4 regions of the Bacillus sp. JK62 genome follow, and region 1 is predicted to be linked to each of the others. Evidence: riboswitches for the same ligand, from Rfam matches in the RefSeq annotation. Region 1 holds a riboswitch; each other region holds the start of a gene.
What was found. Region 1 has a riboswitch for thiamine pyrophosphate ahead of ACWJJ4_RS11795 (ECF transporter S component). Riboswitches for the same ligand answer to the same signal wherever they lie in the genome.

Region 1 (5,714 bases):
TCCGAATTCGATTTATTCTTTGACAAATCCCGTCATCACAGAAGAACTGACGGAGCAGGATAAAGAATTTTACCGGCATATTAATAAAATGTATATCATGCCGGAAAAAGAATTTTTAGAAGAGTTCGAGCGGTGGGTGATTGAGCTTGCGAAAGACCAGAAGCATCTGGATACTCCCGTCCAGTATGTGGTCCGTGAATTCATGAGAAACCGGAGACTATACATCAGTTATTATGATGCGTTTGCCGATAAACATGAATCTTCGTTTGCTCAGGGAGAAAGGAAGAAATGGGAGAATTTAATTACGCAAGTATTTGATTTTACGATTTACACGTTTGTCGATCATGCTGAGCATAACTCAAAAATGCAGCTGAATGCGCAAAGAGAAATGATTTTGGAGTTAAGCTCGCCGGTTATCACGCTGAGCAAACGGACGGCGCTGCTGCCGCTTGTCGGCGATATTGACACGGAGCGCGCCAAATTCATTCTTGAAAATACGCTGAGCACATGTGCAAAACGGCTGATTGAACATCTGTTAATTGACCTGTCGGGTGTAGTGGTTGTCGATACGATGGTGGCGCATCAGATTTTTAAATTAATTGAGGCGCTGAAATTGATCGGCGTCACGTCCACTTTATCCGGAATCAGGCCGGAAATCGCTCAAACCGCCGTACAGCTCGGCATTAATTTCTCAGATATTACGGTCAAGTCCAATCTCGCTCAGGCTCTCAATTATCATCAATAACATACATAACAAAACAGGCTGCCGAATCACTCCGGCGGCCTGTTTTTATATAAACAACAATGAAATGAGCCAGCTTGCCCCGAATAACAGAAGCACGAGCAGGAAAAAGCACCAGTCGGCGCGGCGCACAGTAACAGTTCTGTAAAACGTGCGGTTTCGGCTCCCCGTAAAGCCTTTAGATTCCATCGCGATCGCCGTGCGTTCCGCCTTTCTGATTGCGCCTGCCAATAGCGGAATGGTGAAGCGCCTGAAGGCGGAGAGCTTCCCTTTCAGCCCGGAATCAGACGCCGCACCCCTGATTCTGTGCGCCTGCCGGATGATCAGGATTTCATCTTTCAGAAGAGGGAGAAACCGGAATCCCGCGATAACGCCGTATGCAAGCTTGGGCGGCAGCTTACACTGCTGAATCAGACTGAGCATGAACAGAATCGGATCGGTTGTAAAAAGAAACATCATCGACAAAGCGGAAAAACATAGAATACGAAACGCGATAGAAATCCCGAGCGCCGCGTTATCACTGTTGACGGCAATCGGCCCGAGCTTAAACAGCAGATTGCTTCCGGTTGTCGGGACGTTTCCGAATACGGCGGCTGTCCATAAAGAACCGAAGGCCAGAATGACAAACGGAATCGTGAACAGCAGCCATTTTTTCAGCGGCACACGCCCCGCCGAGAGGACGCCTCCCGCAATGATGATATAAAACAAAGCAGGGGTGTACGGATTATAAATAAATGACAGCATAATGACGCATAACAATACAGCCGCCGCCTTTATTGACGGGTTAACAGCCTCCAGCCGCAAGTTCATTTCTCCGCCTCCTGTCGTGTTTCATCCATTCATACCGCAGCGGCAAAGCCAAATGTGCCTGCTCGGCGATCCCGATGTTATCAGAAAACAAAGCGTCGGGAGTTCCCCGGAATACCAGTTTCGTGCCGCAGAGCACAAGGATCGTGTCGGCATAATCCGAGACGAGTTCCATATCGTGTGTCACCATCAAAACAGCCGTTCCTTCCTTTTGAATCTCACGGAGCATTTGCATACACTCCCGCGCCGTTTTGGCATCCTGTCCGAAAGTCGGTTCATCAAGCATCAAAACGTTCACATTGTGCATAAGCATCGTCGCGACGCTGAGCCGGCGTTTTTGTCCTTGGCTTAAAGAAAACGGATGCTGTGAGGCATGGCGTCTCAGGCCGAATCGGGTTAACAGCTGAAGAGCTTTCTCCTTTGCGGCTCTGTTGCTTTCAAAACTGAACATCAGCTCTTGAATGACGGAATCTGTGACAAACTGGTGTTCAGGATTCTGGAAAACATATCCGATCTGCCGCCGCAGCTCTTTTTCAGAATAGGAATCAATCGGTCTGCCGTCTATTTTGATGTCTCCGCCCAGCGGACGGATGAGCTTGGCCGCAGCAGAAAGGAGCGTGGATTTTCCTGTTCCGTTAGGGCCGGCAATCGCGGTGATTGATCCTTTTTTTACGGAAAAGCTCACATCCTGAAAAATGACGTCTGCTCCTCTTGAGAATGACAGCCCGTGAACGCTCAGCGCGTCTTCTGCCGAAAGCGCAACGGGCCTGGGTTCAGGCAGAGATGGTACAGGTTCGTGAAACAGATTTTCTTTACACAATGTAAAAGGAATGCTGACGTGCTCCTGCAATGAGATCACACGCGGAATCGGAATGCCGAGCTGCATCAGCTCTTCAATCTTGGTTTCAAAGATAACATCCGTCTCTCCGTCCATCACCTTCTGACCCGTTTCGTCAAGCACAATCGTCCTGTCCATCCACGGCGCCCAGTGATCAAGCTGATGTTCGATAACGAGAAGGCCGAAGCCTTTTTTTGCTTGAAGATCTTTGATCAGCCGCACTAATTCACGTGCGGAATATGGATCAAGCTGTGCCGTCGGTTCGTCCAAAATAATGAGTTCCGGTTCCATTGCAATGATACAGGCAAGCGCCACTTTTTGTTTTGAACCGCCTGACAGCGAAGCGATCGTTCGCGTTTTCAGATGAGTGATCTCTAATTTTTCTAAAACGTCATCGATGATTGCGTCCATATCTTCTTTTGTATATTGCAAATTTTCCAGGCCGAAGGCGATTTCATCTTCAACCGTCAGCATGCAAAACTGCTGGTCCGGATCTTGAAACACGACGCCGATGGATCTGGCGGCGGGTTCTGTCAGATGTGAAAGAGGTGTTCCGTATAAAGAAACGGTTCCCGATTGAACCCCATCGCATGCTTCCGGGTACAGACCGTTTAAACAGAGAGCGAGCGAGCTTTTGCCGCATCCGCTCGGCCCGAGCAACAAAGCCCGCTCTCCTTTGCGGAGCTGAAAGGACACGTTTTGAAAAATCGGCTTTTCATCCTGATCATAAGAAAAGGTAAGACAGCTGGCCGATAGAAGGGGTTCAGATGCCTGCATCTTGGTTCACCTGTTTCTTTTTCTTCTTGAATTGTTTTCCGAGCGCCATGCCGTTCAGCACTCCTGTGTAAGCCAGCGCATCACTGATTGCTTTGCCGAGAAGGCCGGCAAGAAGCGCACCTGAGACCAGACGGATGAGAAGCATGACGGCTAATAAACCCGGATTCAAAACAGAGTATCCGGAAACGAACAAGTCATAAATGAAGCTTGTCACAGAAGACCCCATACCGGATAAAAGAAGCACGGGCAGGGTATACACCCGCCAGCGTGTCGCTAAAAAGACCGCTTCCGCACCGATTCCCTGTGCGATCCCGATCAGAATCACCATCGGTCCTGACGGATTTCCGAGTAAGCACTCCACAAACGCGGCGATGATTTCAGAAACGAGAGCCGCTCCCGGTTTTTGAATAATGTACGCGGCAATCACCGAGACGATAAACCAGATACCGTAAATCGGTTCATAACTCATCCGGCCGAAAAATCCTGCCGCTATATTGCTTGCATGAGTTGATACTAAATAAATGACAGCAAATACAACACTGATGACGGACATGACGACAATTTCTCTCATTTTCCAATTTTTCATTGTGATCTCCTGCTTTCTTATCGGATAGTTGTTTGTATGAAAGAGTTGATTTTACGAAAGACGATTGATCGTAAGTTTCATATTGCGGTGTCCTCCCCCGTTTTTTAATGAAAAATAAAAAACTGCATATCCGAGGGAATATGCAGCAGCAGAACGAAAACGCATGGGGAAAAACCCTGCGCTCCGGTCAATCTGCACTTCCCCACGCTGGTATTATCCAGATCGGGTTATAAGGGATCAAAACACGCTTGCCGCATGTTTTATCTCAGCCGATAACAGCACCCCTAGTGCGTTTCCTATACAGTTTTTTATGATGACATCATCATAGTTGATCATGTCTGATTTGTAAACAGCCTTTCTCCGAACAGAGTTTGGAATCGGACCGGAGGATCATTCATAAAGATAAGAAGACCCCTTTTGATCAAAAGGAAACGGAGGACATCTATGTTTGTTCATACAGTGCAGTCTGGCGACTCGTTATTTTCCATCAGCAGAAAGTACGGATATCCTGTTGACAGCATCAGAAGCGTCAACGGGCTTGAGGAAACGAATATCGTGCCGGGACAGGCGCTTTTAATCCCCCTTAATGAATATACGGTTCAGCCGAATGATACGTATGCCGTTATCGCAGGTAAGGCTTATGTGCCGCAGATGCAGCTGATGCAGGCAAACCCGGATATTCCGCCGAACCGGCTGCGGACGGGTATGAAAGTGAAGATCCCTGATATCTCTAACTATCTTGCGGGAACCCTGCAATTTTATGTCATTCGGACGCCTGAAGCGGATAGAGAGCTCATTAATGATTTTGCACCCTATTCATCGGCGATTTCTTTGTTTGAATATCATTTCGGCCCGAACGGAGATATCATGAATGATTTAAACGACAGAACCGCAATAGAAACCACATGGCAGAACAGAGTGCGCCCGCTTGCCGTCATTACGAATCTGACAGAAGGGGGATTCAGTCCGGAATTAGCCCATCAAGTGCTGCAAAATCCGGCGGCAAGAACGAATCTCGTCAACAATATCGTCTCCTTAACCGTAAGAAAGGGGTACGGCGGTGTAAATATCGATTTTGAACGGGTCAGAGAAGCTGACAGGGATCTCTTCACAGGATTTCTCCGGCAGTTAAAAACCCGGCTTTCAGAGCATCAGCTCGCGTTAACGATATCGGTTCCGGCGAAAACAAGTGATGCAGTGCCGTGGCTGAGGGGATATGATTACGGCGGAATCGGAGCCGTCGTCGATTACATGTTCATTATGGCGTACGACTGGCACCACGCCGGCAGTGAGCCGGGACCCGTGGCGCCTTTAACAGAGGTCAGGCAAACGATCAATTTTGCCATCAGCAGGGTGCCGAGAAGAAAAGTGATTCTCGGTGTTCCGCTGTACGGGTATGATTGGGTGATTCCGTACCGTCCGGGAACGATCGGATCCGCCATCTCCAATCAGCGCGCCATGGAAACGGCGATGAAGCATCAATCAATGATCCGTTATTCCCAGCAGGAGCGTTCCCCTTACTTCCGGTATACTGATGAAAATGGAAGAACGCATGAAGTGTGGTTTGAGGATGTACGGAGCATGAGTGAAAAAATGGTTCTCGTTCGGGAGTTCGGACTGCAGGCGATCGGCGCGTGGCAATTAACGCTCGGTTTCAAACCGGGCCCGTGGCTGCTTAGGAACTTTTTCACGATCCGAAAAATATAGCTGCATGTCCTTCTCCGCAAGTGATTTTTTCTTTCCTATGATAACGGAGCTTCTTTTGGACAATCTAAAATTGAAAAGGAGGTCTGTCATATGAAGAAAAGGGAAGAGCAGTATATCAACGAGGCTGAGTATGTACCGCACCCGACGAAAGAAGGGGAATACGCGCTCATGCTGCATGAATCCTATCATTTCCTTTCAGAAGAGGATGAAAGCGATTTGCCGGAATAAGGGTTTTATGCCTTTATTCCGTTTATTTT
Region 2 (5,714 bases), on a different contig from region 1:
TTCACCCGAAGATGCTGACAGGGAAGGCTGTAAAACATGTTTCCTGACGAAAAGTCTGTTATTCATCATACTCAAAACGCGTTGTATTTAGAAGGGGGAGGAAGATGAAAAAACTTAAGCTGCGTCTGACATATTTGTGGTATAAATGGCTGATGAAACTCGGACTGAAAAGCGATGAAGTGTATTACATAGGAGGAAGCGAGGCGCTGCCGCCGCCTTTGTCTAAAGAAGAGGAGCAGGTGCTCTTATTAAAGCTGCCGAGCGGGGATCAGGCGGCGCGGGCCATCCTGATTGAGAGAAACTTACGTCTTGTCGTTTACATTGCCCGCAAATTCGAAAACACCGGCATCAATATCGAGGACTTAATCAGCATCGGCACCATCGGTTTGATCAAAGCGGTAAACACGTTTAATCCGGAAAAGAAAATCAAACTCGCCACCTACGCATCGCGATGTATTGAAAACGAAATTTTAATGTACTTGCGCCGAAACAATAAAATCCGTTCAGAGGTGTCCTTTGATGAACCGCTGAACATTGATTGGGACGGAAACGAACTGCTGCTTTCGGATGTGCTCGGCACAGATGATGATATTATTACGAAAGACATTGAAGCCAATGTGGATAAAAAACTTTTGAAAAAAGCGCTTGAGCAATTAAACGAAAGAGAAAAGCAGATTATGGAACTGCGTTTCGGGCTTGTCGGAGAAGAAGAAAAAACCCAAAAAGATGTAGCCGACATGATGGGGATTTCACAATCTTATATCTCCCGGCTCGAAAAGCGGATTATCAAAAGACTGAGAAAAGAGTTTAACAAAATGGTGTAAAATTTTTTCCATCTGACAGCCCTTACTGCTGCAAGGATTGCCGCCGCCGGATGTTTATTTCTGTAAAATGGCGGTGCATATTTTTCCCACCCGAGGAGATACTTAACGTTGTACAGCAGCTCCTAGTGGGAGGGAAAAACGTGTCAAGAAATAAAGTCGAAATTTGCGGGGTGGATACCTCCAAATTACCGGTGCTCAAGAATGAAGAGATGAGAAAGCTGTTTAGGCAATTGCAGGATGAGGGCGATGATTCAGCGAGGGAAAAGCTTGTAAACGGCAATCTGCGCCTTGTCTTAAGCGTCATTCAGAGGTTTAACAACAGAGGAGAGTATGTTGATGACTTATTTCAGGTCGGCTGCATCGGACTAATGAAATCCATTGATAATTTTGACCTAAGCCATAATGTTAAGTTTTCAACATACGCTGTACCGATGATCATCGGAGAAATCCGCAGATATTTGCGGGATAACAATCCGATCCGCGTCTCGAGGTCGCTTCGCGATATCGCATATAAAGCGCTTCAAGTAAGAGAGCGGTTAATCAGTGAGACAAGCAGGGAGCCGACAGCAGAGGAAATCGCCAAAGTTCTTGAAGTGCCCCATGAAGAAATTGTGTTTGCCCTTGACGCCATTCAGGATCCGGTTTCACTGTTTGAGCCGATTTATAATGACGGCGGCGATCCGATCTACGTGATGGACCAGATCAGCGATGAGCGCAACAAGGATACACAATGGATTGAGGAGCTGGCTCTGAAAGAAGGCATGAGAAGACTGAACGAACGGGAAAAAATGATTTTGCGAAAGCGCTTTTTCCAAGGGAAAACCCAAATGGAGGTCGCTGAAGAAATCGGGATATCCCAAGCTCAGGTCTCAAGGCTTGAAAAGGCAGCCATTAAACAAATGAATAAGAATATCCATCAATAACGGAAAAAGCCTTTAAACCTTGTTTAAAGGCTTTTTTCATGCGATGGTTTACGTTTGCAAAAAAGTGATGTATTCTAATGTGTAAAAGTTTTTAGAAAATTTAAATAAAGTAAACGGGGGAAACTGCAATGATTTTACAGCTGGACAGTGTGTCATTAAAAAGAAACGGGAAATGGATTTTGAAAGATATTAACTGGCGCGTCGAGAAAAACGAAAATTGGGTGCTGTACGGATTAAACGGAGCCGGAAAAACGGCTTTGCTGAATATGTTATGCTCTTATTACTTCCCCACTTCAGGAGAGATGCAGGTGCTCGGCCATCAGTTCGGCAAAACAGAGCTCGGTGACAGGCTCAGAAGGAAAATCGGCCTTGTTTCGGCAGGTCTTCAGCACAAATTATATGCCGCGGACTCCGCTTTTGAAATCGCCCTCAGCGGCGCGTACGCCTCAATCGGGCTGTACGAAACTCCGAGTGAGCAGGTAAGGGAAAAAGCGATCGGTCTTCTGAAGGATTTGGGCGCCATCAGTTACGCCGACAGACGGTATGAAACATTATCACAAGGGGAAAGACAAAGAGCGCTGATTGCGCGGGCGCTTATGGCTGATCCCAAACTGCTGATTTTGGACGAACCCGTGACGGGTCTTGATTTTATGGCAAGGGAGCAGCTGCTGGACACGATTACGTCGATCGCCGAAAAAGAAAATGCGCCGTCCATCCTTTATGTCACCCATCACGCTGAAGAAATTCTGCCGGTATTTGATCAGGCGCTGCTTTTAAAACAAGGCGAGGTGTTCGCCTCCGGGAAAATCAGGGACATGCTTTCTGACGAGCGGCTTACAGCGTTTTTCGATACGCCTGTCAATGTCTTATGGAACAATGGCCGCCCGTTTTTAACACGTGCAAAAGCGGTATCATCCGTCAAATAACATCAATTCACCCTGGGGGTGCTGCTGACATGCAGCTGAGAGAGACGTTGTCTCAACCCTTAACGGACCTGATCCGGATCATGCCGGCGGAGGGAAGCGGTGAAAAAAGCGGAGGAAGATCCGTTTTTTACCCGTTTCATTTTAATGAAACGGGTTTTTTGATACAGCCAAAGGGGAGATTTCCAATGCATCAGATTGATATGCTGTTACACCAGGCGGATAAACGGCGGGGCGATTTAATACAAATAGCTGAAAGGTTGATCGCCTTTCCGACACCGGCTCCGCCTGCAAGAAATACAACAGAAGCCCAAAAGTGGGTGGCCGGCTTTTTAAAAGAAACGGGCTGCTCGGTCGATATGTGGGATGTGTATCCGGAAGATCCGAATGTAGTCGGTGTTTTAAAAGGGACAGATTCAAGCAGGCATCAAAGCCTGATTTTAAACGGACACATTGATGTGGCAGAAGCCGGGGGCGAAGACTGGAACTCTGACCCGTTTCAGCCGCTCGTAAAAGACGGCATGCTGATCGGAAGGGGCGCCGCTGATATGAAAGGGGGTTTGGCGTGTGTTCTTTTCTCTCTGAAGCTGATCCATGATGCCGGCATTAAGCTTCCGGGCGACCTCATTGTACAGTCTGTAATCGGAGAAGAAGTCGGCGAGGCGGGGACGCTGGAATGCTGCAAACGCGGCTATCACGCGGATTTTGCGGTTGTCGCGGATACGAGCAGCCTGCATATTCAAGGGCAGGGCGGTGTCATCACCGGCTGGATAGAATTGAAAAGCAAACAAACATTTCATGACGGCATGAGGCGCAATATGATTCATGCGGGCGGAGGCACATTCGGAGCGAGCGCCATCGAAAAAATGGCGAAAATCATCACTGCCTTGGGAGAGCTGGAGCGCCACTGGGCGGTAACGAAAAGCTATCCCGGCATTGCGCCCGGCACCAATACGATCAACCCCGCCGTCATTGAAGGCGGAAGACACGCAGCGTTTGTCGCCGATGAATGCCGGTTATGGATCACCGTCCACTTTTATCCGAACGAAACGCACGAACAAGCAGCCGCAGAAATCGAAGACTATATTAATCGTGTCGCTGACAGTGATCTGTGGCTCAAAGAAAACAGGCCGGTGTTCAAATGGGGCGGATCTTCGATGATTGAAGACAGAGGAGAGGTGTTCCCGGCGCTGGAAATCGATCCGGATCATCCGGCAGTTTCTGTCTTGGCTGCATCACACTCTGCCGTCAAAAAACAGGAGCCCGTCATTGATGTTTCCCAAACCGTAACAGACGGAGGATGGCTTTATCAGGCCGGGATTCCGAGCGTCATATACGGCCCCGGCGATTTAAAAAACGCCCACTCCGTAAACGAGGAAGTGTCCGTTGATGAGCTTATGGACTATACGAAAATCATGCTGAGATTTATTCTCGGCTGGTGCAGCCGCAAAAAAGATTGCCCGATGTGACAAGGTTCAGCCCGGCCGTTCATATAATAGGAAAAAGAACGGGCAAAGGGCGTGATACGGATGATCAGCATATCTGAATTTCAAATAAAAGATGTGGTAAACGTATCGAACGGAAAAAAACTCGGAAGCATCGGGGATATTGATATTAACGTGACAACGGGAAAAATTCAGGCGATTATTTTAGGCGGCAGCGGAAAAGTTCTCGGTTTTTTCGGAAAAGAAGAGGAAATGATCATTCCTTGGCGAAATATAGTTAAAATTGGGGAAGATGTCATCTTAGTGCGTGTAAATGAACCAAAGGGGGGAGCGTAATCCTCCCTTTACTTGTAAAAAGCCGGAAATCTCAATGTTTCCGGCACATTTATTTATCTCATTTTTCAATCAGCCGCTAAACGTATGCTTAAAATTGTGTTAAAATGAGTGGGAAATTACGCTTTTTTAATGTTTGTCGAAAGGTTGGATCTCCATGAATACATATCACCCGTTTAGTCTTACCACCCCCTCGGCACTCATGATAGAAGACTGGAACTGTGTGAATCAGCTTAACACAAAGGTCATCGCCGGATTCACAACGAAAAACGGCGGTGTCAGCAATCCTCCGTATGAGTCATTAAATACCGGATTGCACGTCCGGGACGAAGCTCATGATGTTGTGACAAACCGTGAAGTCATAGCGTCCTTATGCGGTACTGATCTGGATTCCTGGGTGTTCGCCGACCAGACACATGAAAACCGCGTCCGGCGCGTGACAGCCGGGGATAAAGGAAAAGGAGCGAGAGACTATTCTTCCGCATTCCGCGGGACGGACGGGCTCTACACGAAAGATGCGAATCTTTTTTTGGCCCTTTGTTTTGCGGACTGTGTGCCCTTGTATTTTTATGACCCGGTGAAATCCATTATCGGCGCTGCCCATGCCGGATGGAAGGGGACGGTCAAACAAATCGGACGCATCATGACGGAACGCTGGGTAAACGAAGAAGGCTCCCGTTTAACAGATATTCAGGCTGTCATCGGTCCGTCCATCAGCGCGGGAAGCTATACAGTCGACGACCGCGTCATCAATGAAGTGCGGGCGCTGCCCTTTACGGCTGAATCCGCCATATGCGAAACGGAAAAAGGCCAGTATCAGCTTGATTTAAAAGAGGTCAACCGTCTTCTTCTGATACATTGCGGCATTCCGGAAGAAAACATTTCAGTCAGCGGTCTATGCACCGAACGAGAGCATGAACTATTCTTTTCACACCGCCGCGACAAAGGGAAAACGGGACGCATGATGTCCTTTATCGGAATGAAGGAGGCATAAGATCTTGCGTGTTGCTGATCAATTACGACATATAAACGAAAGAATAAACGAAGCATGTAACAGATCGGGCCGAAGCCCCGAAGATGTAACCGTCATCGCGGTTACAAAATACGTATCAGCTGAAAGGGCTCAAGAGGCCGTTGATGCCGGTATTACAAGTCTGGGAGAAAACCGGGATGCCGAGCTTATCCATAAGCAGGAAGTCGTCAAAGGAAGCCCGGAGTGGCACTTTATCGGCAGTCTTCAGTCCAGAAAGGTGAAGGCCGTCGTTG
Region 3 (5,714 bases), on a different contig from region 1:
TAAAGTTACATTTTCAAAACCTGCATGAGTTAATAGTTTATAATACATTGACTTCGGCCAATGAAAATCATTTAAAATTAAATCTGCTTGTCCCGGAACATGGAGCCATTCATTTCTTTCTTCTCCGTAAGAATATTCTTTCCCCGGTATTCCATTGCGGAAGGTTGAAAATTCAATCCCGGTTGAATCAGGATTCGTATCGAGTATGACAAATGAAGCTCCTGGTTTTAACACACGAAAAATTTCATTTATGATACCTTTGATACGCTGGTCACTATCCGTATTAATAAAAACATAACAGGCCATTGCAGCATCAACCGAGTGATCTGGTAAGAAGGAAAGATTATCGTGTTCAATTAAATGATAGTCCACATGAGGATGTTGTCTTTTTGCCTTTGCTATATCTAACATCTTCCTTGATTCATCGACTGCGATCACATTGCAGCCTATTCTGTCAGCCAGCCTATAAGCTACCTTTCCCGGACCGCATCCGAAATCCAGCACCTTTTTAATCTCCGCTTTATCAAAAGTACGAAAAACAAACTCAAAACCTAACGTTTGTTCTAAAACGTCATTATAAGCATCGAATTTACCAGCAACACTGTCTTCTTTCCATGAAGTTTTCATTGAATTTCCTCCTTTTGCTCAATTGAGAAATAATGAGACCACTTATTCCTGACGAAAAATTGATATATAGGAAGTAAACTTTGAAATAGAGAATGACCCATATCCCGTTTATATGCAATATGCTGGTATATACTGAAAAGGAAAAGAATCTGTTTCCAGTAATCAGGTAAATCGAGCATTTCAATATCGTTTTTAGTCATAGAAATTTGATCTTTCCTAAGTAATTCTTCATACTTTAAGACTGTTTCAATGGACGGCCAGTTATTTCCCTCAGGCATTTTCGGAAATTCAAATTCCGGAATATCATGGTGATTTTCAGCTTCTTCAAGCACCGTTTTCGCCCATTCATGATCTGAATCATAAATATGGATTGATCCCGCATTATGAAAATATTCTCCGACTTCTAAACGCAGTTCTCTGGCCATTAATTCCTGCATGAAGGTAAATGAGAAAAGATCACTGATCATCCCGCGAAAAGCATCATTTGCACGCATGACAGAAGACATGTATAATTCGCCTTCCCTCACAAAAAACTGCAAACCGATTGTGCAGGAAACATCTATATTTTCTGAAACGAAGAGTTCCGAAGCATCGAATATTTGAATAAATGCCCTTTTTGAATCAATATCTTCTTGTGTCAAAAGATTTTTTATTCTATTCCATTGATTTAGTTTTGCATTTCCGAATTCAAATATTTTAGGCCCATACGCAGTGCCTGTTAATGTTTTTTTATTCATTGAATATGAAGGCATTTTTTTATTGTAATAACTGATAAAATCTAAGTCGTTACTCCCCGATAAATACCATAACACTTCAGCAAAATTAAACACGATATTGGTTTTTCTTGAGGATAAATAAGTGACACGTTCTATTGGATTTTCCAGAGTCAGATGGTAGTTCAATTGTTCTCTGCTTTTTTGTCCGCGCGGTGAATTGAAAAATTCAGGGTTGTGATAGATGTCATACAGCGTTTCCGTATATGCTTCATGAAAAGTTCTCTTTCTCATTGAGATTCCGCCTTATATGCTGCAAAGATATTTTTAATGTTCTCTAATAAATCATCTGTATCTTTATAGCTGATGTACTCAACATCCGCCACTGCATTTAACCCTTGAATTAAGAAAGCATAATCCTTGTCCTTTTCTAGAAATAGCACGATCTTTTTTTTCAAGGCAGAAGCCCATCCAATTTCTATATGTGTTCCGGGAGAAGCGGGTGATCCGGGGAATGCTGCAAAAAGGTCGCAAGTGCTTATTTCATCAAAATCAATTTTAGTGCATTGAAGGGGTGTCATGAAATCTTTCCCCCACCCTTCCCGCTTGTGAGCATTATGAACCAGCCATCCTTCATTCTCAAAAAAGGAAATTAATGATTCCAGCTTTCCCCTCTCATACGTACTCATCAATCCAGTTTTCTCATCTACTAAACTTTTAAAAGGCCCTGCCAGAAAAACTTTTTTCGTCGCCACTTCATATCACCCTTTCAAAATAAATAAAGCCACTTTCCTCTATGGAAAGTGGCTTAAATATAGATAAGATAAAGAATCTCTCTAATTTTTCACTTCCCTACGCTGGTATTAACCAAATCAGGTTCAAAGGGTCAGGACGTATTGTCTCTTCTCAGCTATTAAAGCTCCCCTAGTGACTTTTTATAAATATTTACTTTAATTCTATGCTATTCCATATAAATAGTCAAACAATGACCGGCAAAAAGCGCTGCGGATATCTCTGGGATTTCCCTTCCTTGCAGCTTACCCACTAGTTTTAAAACCTTCCGGCCTCTTTTTTCCTGCCAACGAATAAGGTCACGGCCACACTCGCTGAACTGACCAAAGTCCCCAGAACGGCAGCAAGAATTGTCAAAAAGCCATGGGGAATCAGAAATCCAATCGGAATGAGGCCCGCAAACGTGAGAACGATAAAACATTGATAGACTCCGGATATGATTCTCACAACCAAGCTGCTAAAAAAGGACATGACGAATGGCGGAATGAACAAACATAAAATGATTCCGAGTGAGATCAATAAAATCATAGGCTCGTCAAAAGAAATGACACGATCACCGGGAGACTCTTCAGCCGCCGCGAATACAGCAAATATAGACATCATCAGCGTAAGAAAAACAAGAAAAAACCTTTTCAGCAACGTTATGACTCCTTTTTATAAAAACGGGTATCCTTTTTCAATCACAATAACCATTTTATGTTATCAAATGAAATAATATGAAGTCAATTGATGAATGAATAATGTAATAAACGGCTTGCTGCTGTGTCGGTCTTATATAAGGCGGAAAACCAATCCGTACAGAATCAATATTGGTTTTCTCGATGTGTTTCATCAGTTTGACGGCATCACTGGTTCTTACGGCTGAAACCCCGAACTTCAGTTCAACATCTTCAAATTTTCGCTGATTAACATACTCAATGATCTGAAGGCGCTCATCCATGCTGAGTGAATGCTGTTCACCAGTCGTGCCGCATATGAGTAACGAATGGATACCGCTGTTTTTCAAATGTTCGACATTAGGATCAAATCCTGCTGAATATAAACGTTCATCTTCATGAAAAGGCGTAGGGATAGCAATAAAATTTGCATGAGAGTGACCTCCAAGTACTATTCTTGAATATCTGCAGAGTATCATATAACACTGTCTGACATTTAAAAAAGTACAGTTTCAGATAACCCAACATGTCAGATGTAAAGGCTGACACACAAAAAAGGCAGGCAAAGAGAGCCTGCTTCATTGCTTCATCCTATAGCGATTCATTCTCTGGATTGCTTGACAAATAAGAGTAATAAGGCAAACTAAATATAAAAATTGTACTAATGAGGCGGGGTTTTATGATTTTAGATTTAAAAGGTGAAACGCACATGGATCATCTTGTGGGAATGCTGTATTCTGCCGTTAATGAAAATTACTGCCGCTTAATATCCATTGTGTCAGACATGTCACAGCAAGAGATCGATTATAAAGGACCAAATCAAACATACAATAGTACAGCTCAGCTAATAAGACACTTAGCATATGTTGATCTCAACTGGATATTTAGAATAAAGGGTGAACCGATACCAAAGCAGCTTGAAGAGAAGTATGGACCAATGTTAGATCAGAACAATAAGATCCCTTTCATTTCCGGTGTTTCATTAAAACAAATTCTCACTGATTATGAAGAAGTATTCAGCATGTTTAAGTCTGTTTGTTATCAGCTAACTGACGATCAGCTGAATCACACAGTAGATTATGAAGCAGATAAACAAGCAACCATTCAATGGGGAATATGGCATATGGCAGACCATAATAGATATCATCAAGCTCATATTAATCAGCTTCGCAAATGGTTTGAAGAGAAACAGAAACCTGGCTGTTAAAGCCGCTTTTAGGAGGAGCAAGGATAAATTTATTACAAATTCATTTTCACTGACTGCCAATCAATTAAAATGGTCAGACAAAAAACCACATTTGCTGTTGAGTAGTTGTGGAATAAAGCATCGCATCAACTGCACTATGACAAGCTGAAACGTTAATATTTTGTGTTTCAGCCATTCGATCGCTATATTTGATCATGCTGTCCCAATACGATTTTTTTTATAGTCTTTGCCGCAGCAAAGTCCTCTGGAATCCTATACTAATCTTCCGCAGCCGCTGCATCGGCCTTTGTCACATGAACTGTACCAAACGGATGGTTGGGAGGAGCGTAAATTGAATATAGTTTTAACGGCGTATTACCCGTATTAATCACATTGTGCCACGTGCCGGCAGGGACAACAATGGCATAATCATCATAGACATTTCTTCGGAAACTTAAATGATCTTTACTCTTGCCCATTTTAACTAGCCCTCGGCCTTGCTCAATCCGTAAGAATTGATCTACGTTAGGATGGATCTCCAAACCGATATCTTCTCCAATACCAAGACTCATCAAAGTAATTTGAAAATGCTTTCCTGTCCATAGGGCCGTACGGAACGTATTGTTTTGTTTTGCGGCTTTATTGATATTCACGACAAATGGTTTTGGTCCATAATCTTTCAAGAGAAGGTTTCTATCTTCGTATGAAGGATCATAGTTATTTGGAACAGTCCAATAAACAGATCTTCCATCGCTATACATCGGCACATTCACACAATAATAACATTGATGCGAAAAAGGTATATAATACATTTTTCATCCCCGCAATTTTAAATTTTTGTGATATTATCCTATGCGTTTTGTAATGAGAGTGTGCCGCACTAAGGAATTCCCTTGTTCAGCCTAAAAGACTGAAGTTAGCAGAATCGTTTTGGCCACAAAACCCGTTTGCATAAAAAATACCAAAGGCCTGTAACTCTTGGTAACACTGTTGCAGCCGAGAAACTTAAACCTGCCCGGGGTATGCACTCACCAGTCCGACAACCAAGAGATATTGTGTTTTCTGTTCCACAAGCCGATTAAAACAGCCACAGTCACATAAATGGACGTATTCAACAAAAAAAGAGCAGTAAACCCGTAAGTTACTGCTCTCCTCAGTCTATCCACCGTTCATTTGTTTTACAATGTATTCAGCATCATTTCCTACACCTTGAAGCAGCGCCGAACCTCGCCTATGCTGCCAAGGCAAACCAATAAAGTACAATCCCTCCGCAGCTGAAACACCCCGGTGATGTATAATTCGGCCTTCCTTATCCAAAACACCTTCTATTTTCATCCACCAAAGCGGATTCTTAAAACCAGTTGCCCAAATAACATTGTTTACTTCTAATGAAGATGAGTCTTTAAAAATGATTTCATTTTGCTTTCCGGCTATGACTCTTTGTTTTAAGATGATCTTCTTCTGTCTTATTGCATGTTTTAATTCATACCCAAATATGGGGTCGCCTTTCTTTTGAATGAACTTGCCTAATATTGATGTATGACTTGCATGTAAAACTCCTAATTTATCAAACCACCAAAAAATGCTTCTTTTTCCAATCCATAAAGGGAAATAAACCGGTTTATTACTGCAAGCCAAATATGTAACTCTTTCTTTGGATAATTCAACAGCTATCTGAGCCCCGCTATTCCCGCCGCCGACTACTAGTACATTCCCAGGCGCCAGTTGTTTTGAATGTTT
Region 4 (5,714 bases), on a different contig from region 1:
GTCAGCCCCGAGCTCCATCGCGTAGGCGGCGTCTTTTGAAGATCCGACGCCGGCATCGACAATGACCGGCACCTTCGCCTGTTCAATGATAAAAGAAAGATTCAGCGGATTTAAAATTCCCTGACCGGAACCGATCGGCGAAGCGCCCGGCATAATGGCATGCACTCCGAGCTCCTCAAGACGTCTTGCGAGCACGACATCGTCTGACGTATACGGAAGCACGATAAATCCCTCTTCGAGCAGCTGTTCTGATGCTTTCAGCGTTTCAACCGGATCAGGCAAAAGTGACCGGCTGCATCCGATGACTTCTACTTTTATCATGTCACAAAGCCCTGAAGCTTTGGCAAGCCTTGCGATTCGGACCGCCTCTTCAGCCGTTGCGGCGCCGGCCGTATTCGGCAGAAGCGTGTATTTAGACAAGTCAAGCTGTTCGAGAAAGTTAGGCTGAGACTCTTCAAAGATGTTCATCCGCCGCACCGCAAAGGTTAAAATATCTGATTCCGAGACGGCCACCGCCTCTTTCTGAATCTCAAAACTCGGATATTTTCCCGTTCCTAACAGCAATCTTGACCGAAACTGTTTTCCGCCTATTGTTAACATCCTCATCCGCCCCCTACAAAATGGACAATTTCTATGACATCGCGGTCACACAAACTTGTATTTTCATAATTCTTTTTTTCAATGATTTCTTTATTTCTCTCCACAACTACGATTCTTTGATCAAGCTGGTACGATTCAAGCAAATCCTGAACCGTCCCCTCTTTTCGATTCCAATCAATTTGTTTTCCGTTCAGCTGAAGGATCATATATGAACAGCCTCCTTGCGATCGATTCGAAACGCTTCTTCCCATTCCCGTTTGACTTGTTGCCCCAAGATCATATCCCGCACCATTACAGCCGTTGCCGGCGCCAACAGGATGCCGTTCCGAAAATGGCCGGCGGCGAAGATGATGCCGCTGTCTTCAGGATGCCGCCCGATAAACGGCTTGCCGTCTTTTGTTCCCGGCCTGAGCCCCGCCCAAAACCGGTCTATTTTCATATGTTCGATGGCGGGAAGCATGGTTTTCGCTTTTGCAATGACGGCCTCAATTCCTCCGATGTCAGGCGTATCGCTCCAGTCACCCTGTTTCATCGTGGCGCCGATGACAAGCCGGCCGCTTTTTCTCGGGACGACATAACAATGATCATGGTAAAGGGTTTTGGTCAGCGGGGTATCGTCATTCCACACGGAAAGGCATTCTCCTTTCACAGGAAAAAAAGGCTGTCCCAAGCCGAGCTGGCTGAAAAACCGGCCGCTCCATACACCGCTTGCAACTGCGACTTTGTCAGCATAAACATCCCCGCCGGACGTTGTGATGCAGTATTCTCCGTTCACCCGTTTTACGGAAGTAACTTGTGTATGCTCATATATGTCAGCGCCATAGCGCCGCGCCCCTTTTGCATACGCTTTGCAAACATAGTACGGTTCGACATGGACATCGTCTTTTATAAAACTGGCGCCGAGAATGTCTTTTGAAGCGTAAGGCTCTTTTTCAAGGGCATCTTCCGCTGAAAGCCAAGTGACGGAAGGCAGATCATCCATCTTCCGTAAACGGGCGATATCTTCTTCGGTATACGCCAGTTTAAGCATTCCGCCGTTATGGCGCCTGATGTCAATGCCGCAAACTTCCTCAAGCTCTTGCCCAGCCGCTTCATACAGCCTTTGACTGTGCATGGCAAAATCAAAAAACGCATCCCGGTTTTCACATTCTGCATGAGCGCCCAGCATTCCCGCGGCAGCGCTTGTCGTTTTTCGGCCGACTTCTCCGCCTTCAAACAAGACAACGTTCTGCTGCGTCTTCGCCAGCTCATAAGAAATGGCGCACCCGATAATTCCGCCGCCGATCACCGCCGTATCATAGTGCTTCTTCATAATCGGCCTCCCTTACCGCGCGTGCATACCGTTTTGCCGCCTCCTCGGGATTTTCAGCTGAGAAAATGCCTGACATGACGGCAATTCCGTCCGGCTTCGCCTGCTTTGTGTGTCCGATCGTCTGCAGTGTCATTCCGCCGATTGCGATAACGGGGATGGAAAGCGTGCGTTTGATCTCTGAAAGCAGGCTGATGCCTCTTGCTTCAAGTCCTTGTTTACATTCGGTTTCAAATATATGGCCGAACACCACATAATCCGCATCTTCCTTTTCAGCTTGGATGGCTTCTTCCAGCGAATGAACCGAACGTCCGATATGAAGATGGGGAAATCTGCTTCGCACCTGCTTTACGGAAAAGCTGCGGGACGGAAGCTGAACACGGTGTATGTTGGCAAAAAGCGCGATATCCGCCCTGTCATTGATGATCAATTTGTCCTTATCCGCACCGCCCTTTTTCAAAAGGGACAAAAGCTGCATGATCTCTCCCGCTGTTTTATCCCGCTCACGGATATGGATAAAGCTCACTTCGCGCTGAATCGATAGAATATCCTCGGCCAGCTCGGCAACGGGTTTGCGATTATCAGTTACCGCGTGCAGCTCCAAAGGATTCCACCTCTTTTCCGTCCTTCTCGGACCAGCCTTCTTTTTGATAAGCCATTCCCCAAAATTGATATTCATAATAGCTTGAAATCACAAAATTCTCTTTCATTTTCGCGCGGATTTCCTCTGTGCTGTTTTCAGCAATCTCGTCAAAACGGCTGATCTGTTCTTCGACCTGCTGTCTGAACCAGTCTCCGCCGTATGTACCGATCCATTTTTCATAAATCGGATGCTCCGGTTTGCACTCTTTTAAGTGTTCGCCGACTTCATAATAAAGCCAATAACAGGGCAGAAGCGCAGCTAATATTTCTCCAAAATTCCCGCTCATCACCGATCTGTACATATGAGACGTATAAGAATAGGCGGTCGGTGCCGGTTTAAATGCCGCACGCTCTTCTTCCGTAATCCCTAAAAGCTCCGTAAACTCGCGGTGCAGCGCCATTTCCGCTTCATATGTCCCTTGAGCGTGGCCCGCCATCCTGCCCGTCGTAAACAAGTCTTCGGCATATGCGGCGCCGAACGCCTGAACTTTTGCAAAATGCGTCAAATAGTAGGAATCTTGCAGCACGTAATAGCTGAAACGGTCTATCGGCAGGCTTCCGTCACCGATTCCCGTTACAAACGGATGAACAAAACTTCCGTCCCACCATTCGGCAGCCGCCTGTCTGCATTCTTCAGAAAATGTCATCATGTCTTCCCCCCTGATAAAATAAAAAAACCACTTTCCCGCATCGGAAAAGTGGTTTGGAATTTAAATGGATAAAAGGAACCCCAAAAAAATACCGCTCCACTTCCCTACGCAGGTCTGAACCTGTTCAAGTTATGAGGGTCTAAAAGTCTCACTTTTATCTCAGCCCTTATGAAGGACACCCCTAGTGGTCATACGATTAATGATTTATTTGTTATGCCTTCTATATTATCACGAATTGGAATTTGGTCAAGCTTCAAGGACTTTTCTCAGTTCCGACACGTAGTTGCGCGAGCCCGTGACGATGAGACGGTCTCCTGTTTTCAGCCGCGTGTCTCCGTGCGGAACGATGCTGTCCACACCTCTGAAAATCCGGACGAAAATCACATCGCCCATCAGCGGAAATTCCCGCAGAATGATGCCGTTATACGCCGGGTTTTCCAGATTGATCTGATATAACGAAGACTCCTCATTCGTCAGGAGGCTCATCACGCCCGGCGCCTCAATTAACGCGCGCAGCAGCGTTTTTGTAGACAGAAGGATAGAAAAAATACTGATGCCCTCTTCTTTCAGTTTTGTTTCATGCTCAACCGAGCCGACGCTTGCGATGATACGCTCAGTCCCTTTCTCTTTCGCTAGTAAGGCGATTTCAGCGTTCACATCTTCATTTCCCGTCGCCACGACAAGAATATCCGTTTTAAAAATACCGTGCGACTCAAGCGTGCCGGGCTCGTAATCAGAAATCGTGTCAACCGAAAAAACGGATTCCGCAAGCGTTTCCCCGGCATTTTCCTGATACACATGGACGACCCGTACTTCATATTCCTCCTCTGGCAATTCCAGCGTAACCGGGAGCGTCATTTGGTTGGCGCCGATAAATGTGATGCGCTTTTTTTCCTGCGGCGCGCTTTGCCGTTTGAATAATTTCTTAAAGCCGATCGGCGTGATGATGCTGGCAATAACCGCAACTAAAGTCAGCGCGCCGGACATATTGGCGCTGATAATGTGGAGCCTTTCTCCGATCGTAGCCGCCGCGATAACAAGCGACAGCGTGGACGTCAGCAAAAAGCCCGAAGCAAACACGGTTCTTTTGTCGTACCATTTCTTTAAATAAAACACCGGGAACATTTTGCTGATAAACAGCGCAAGCAGAAGCAGCGGAATCATCGTTAATGTTTTCGGATCTTGGAAAAGCGTCCAAATGTCCAATTTCACCCCGACCATGACGAAAAAGATCGGAATTAAAAACCCGTAGCCGAAGGAATCCAGCTGTTCCACCATTTCTTTATTCGGAGACAGAAGCGATACCAGAACGCCTGCCAAAAACGCGCCGAGAATATTTTCCGCCCCGAGAGATTCCGATAAAGCGACAAGCACGATAATCAGTGTGAAAATGGCTCTCGTTCCGATCTGCACGGTGCCTTTAGACATCGACTGCACAAATGAACGGTGTTTAAAGATCCGGCCGAAGAAATACAGCACGACCCCCGCGGCAAAGAGAATCAACAGAAGCCACATATTTCCGCTGTCTTCTCCGTAAAGAGAAGAGAAGAAAGCGAGCAGAATCATCGTAGCCAAGTCCGCGATAACGGCGACAAGCAGGATGATCTGACCGATATTGGAGTTCATGATCCGTTCTTCCTTTAAAGTCGGGACCACCACACCGAGTGATATCGTCGAAATAATAAGCGTCATTAAAAATGCGTTTTGTATAAAACCGGCTAATACAAAGGCATAGGACAGCAGCAATGATAAAATAAAGATGCCGAAAAAGATAATCAGTGCGGCAGAAAACGTGTTGGGCGCTTCCTTGCCGTTCGGAAGGAATTGTTTTTTCTTCCCTTTCTCAAATGAAGAAAAATCAATTTCCAAGCCGCTTAAAAACATTAAAAAGATAAAGCCGAGAACAGACAGCGTCTCCAGCCACGTGTCTCCCTGAACGACAAGATTCAGGCCGCTTTTTCCGATAATAAGCCCCATGATGATCTCCGCGACAACGACGGGGATGCTGAGCTTAAACCGATGTAAAAGGAGCGGCGTCAAAAAAGCGACGATCAAAACGACGACTAAAGATGCGACTGATGTGTGTTCCATTTGTAAATACCTCCTTAAAACAAGGGTTATAAAAGCCCGCTTTAAGCGGGCGAAACCTTACTTTTTTTTAAAAACATAACGCATATTCTAACAAGGCTGAACGCGAAAAAAAAGTGATAAGGCTTTATTTCTTTAATTCTTTTTTAATTTGTGCAAAAACAGCGTAATTAGGTATAGGAATTAGCCCCATAATAAATAAAAAACCGTTAATAAGGAGGCTGACACGAATGGCTTACGACATCATCAGCGATATACACGGATGTTATGACGAAATGATCGCCTTAATGCAAAAGCTCGGATATGAAGTGAAAGACGGAACGCCCGTCCATTCTGAAGGCAGAACGCTTGTCTTTGCGGGAGATTTAACGGACAGAGGCCCAAAATCCGTAGAAGTGATGCGTTTTGTGGCAAAAGCATATGAA

Region 2: it holds a riboswitch for thiamine pyrophosphate, as region 1 does, so the genes downstream of both, ACWJJ4_RS16420 (acetylornithine deacetylase) here and ACWJJ4_RS11795 (ECF transporter S component) in region 1, are expected to answer to the same signal.
Region 3: it holds a riboswitch for thiamine pyrophosphate, as region 1 does, so the genes downstream of both, ACWJJ4_RS13335 (TIR domain-containing protein) here and ACWJJ4_RS11795 (ECF transporter S component) in region 1, are expected to answer to the same signal.
Region 4: it holds a riboswitch for thiamine pyrophosphate, as region 1 does, so the genes downstream of both, tenA (thiaminase II) here and ACWJJ4_RS11795 (ECF transporter S component) in region 1, are expected to answer to the same signal.

The regions. Positions count from the first base shown of each region.
Region 1 covers NZ_JBSJQA010000004.1:117,300-123,013, forward strand. The annotation lists gene ACWJJ4_RS11780 (STAS domain-containing protein) at 1-745, shown strand, start outside; gene ACWJJ4_RS11785 (energy-coupling factor transporter transmembrane component T family protein) at 791-1,552, opposite strand; gene ACWJJ4_RS11790 (ABC transporter ATP-binding protein) at 1,527-3,164, opposite strand; gene ACWJJ4_RS11795 (ECF transporter S component) at 3,151-3,750, opposite strand; TPP riboswitch at 3,933-4,046, opposite strand; gene ACWJJ4_RS11800 (glycoside hydrolase family 18 protein) at 4,195-5,457, shown strand; gene ACWJJ4_RS11805 (transcriptional regulator SplA domain-containing protein) at 5,548-5,685, shown strand.
Region 2 covers NZ_JBSJQA010000006.1:631,299-637,012, reverse strand. The annotation lists gene spoIIGA (sigma-E processing peptidase SpoIIGA) at 1-47, shown strand, start outside; gene sigE (RNA polymerase sporulation sigma factor SigE) at 105-824, shown strand; gene sigG (RNA polymerase sporulation sigma factor SigG) at 965-1,747, shown strand; gene ACWJJ4_RS16425 (ABC transporter ATP-binding protein) at 1,876-2,673, shown strand; TPP riboswitch at 2,678-2,785, shown strand; gene ACWJJ4_RS16420 (acetylornithine deacetylase) at 2,859-4,139, shown strand; gene ACWJJ4_RS16415 (YlmC/YmxH family sporulation protein) at 4,200-4,451, shown strand; gene pgeF (peptidoglycan editing factor PgeF) at 4,606-5,442, shown strand; gene ACWJJ4_RS16405 (YggS family pyridoxal phosphate-dependent enzyme) at 5,447-5,714, shown strand, end outside.
Region 3 covers NZ_JBSJQA010000005.1:162,145-167,858, reverse strand. The annotation lists gene ACWJJ4_RS13345 (class I SAM-dependent methyltransferase) at 1-627, opposite strand, end outside; gene ACWJJ4_RS13340 (thymidylate synthase) at 624-1,634, opposite strand; gene ACWJJ4_RS13335 (TIR domain-containing protein) at 1,631-2,095, opposite strand; TPP riboswitch at 2,173-2,276, opposite strand; gene ACWJJ4_RS13330 (hypothetical protein) at 2,391-2,771, opposite strand; gene ACWJJ4_RS13325 (dihydrodipicolinate synthase family protein) at 2,827-3,267, opposite strand; gene ACWJJ4_RS13320 (DinB family protein) at 3,468-3,995, shown strand; gene ACWJJ4_RS13315 (cupin domain-containing protein) at 4,253-4,786, opposite strand; gene ACWJJ4_RS13310 (flavin-containing monooxygenase) at 5,133-5,714, opposite strand, start outside.
Region 4 covers NZ_JBSJQA010000003.1:272,910-278,623, reverse strand. The annotation lists gene thiG (thiazole synthase) at 1-606, opposite strand, end outside; gene thiS (sulfur carrier protein ThiS) at 603-806, opposite strand; gene thiO (glycine oxidase ThiO) at 803-1,912, opposite strand; gene tenI (thiazole tautomerase TenI) at 1,896-2,513, opposite strand; gene tenA (thiaminase II) at 2,491-3,198, opposite strand; TPP riboswitch at 3,286-3,394, opposite strand; gene ACWJJ4_RS10970 (monovalent cation:proton antiporter family protein) at 3,448-5,292, opposite strand; gene prpE (bis(5'-nucleosyl)-tetraphosphatase PrpE) at 5,520-5,714, shown strand, end outside.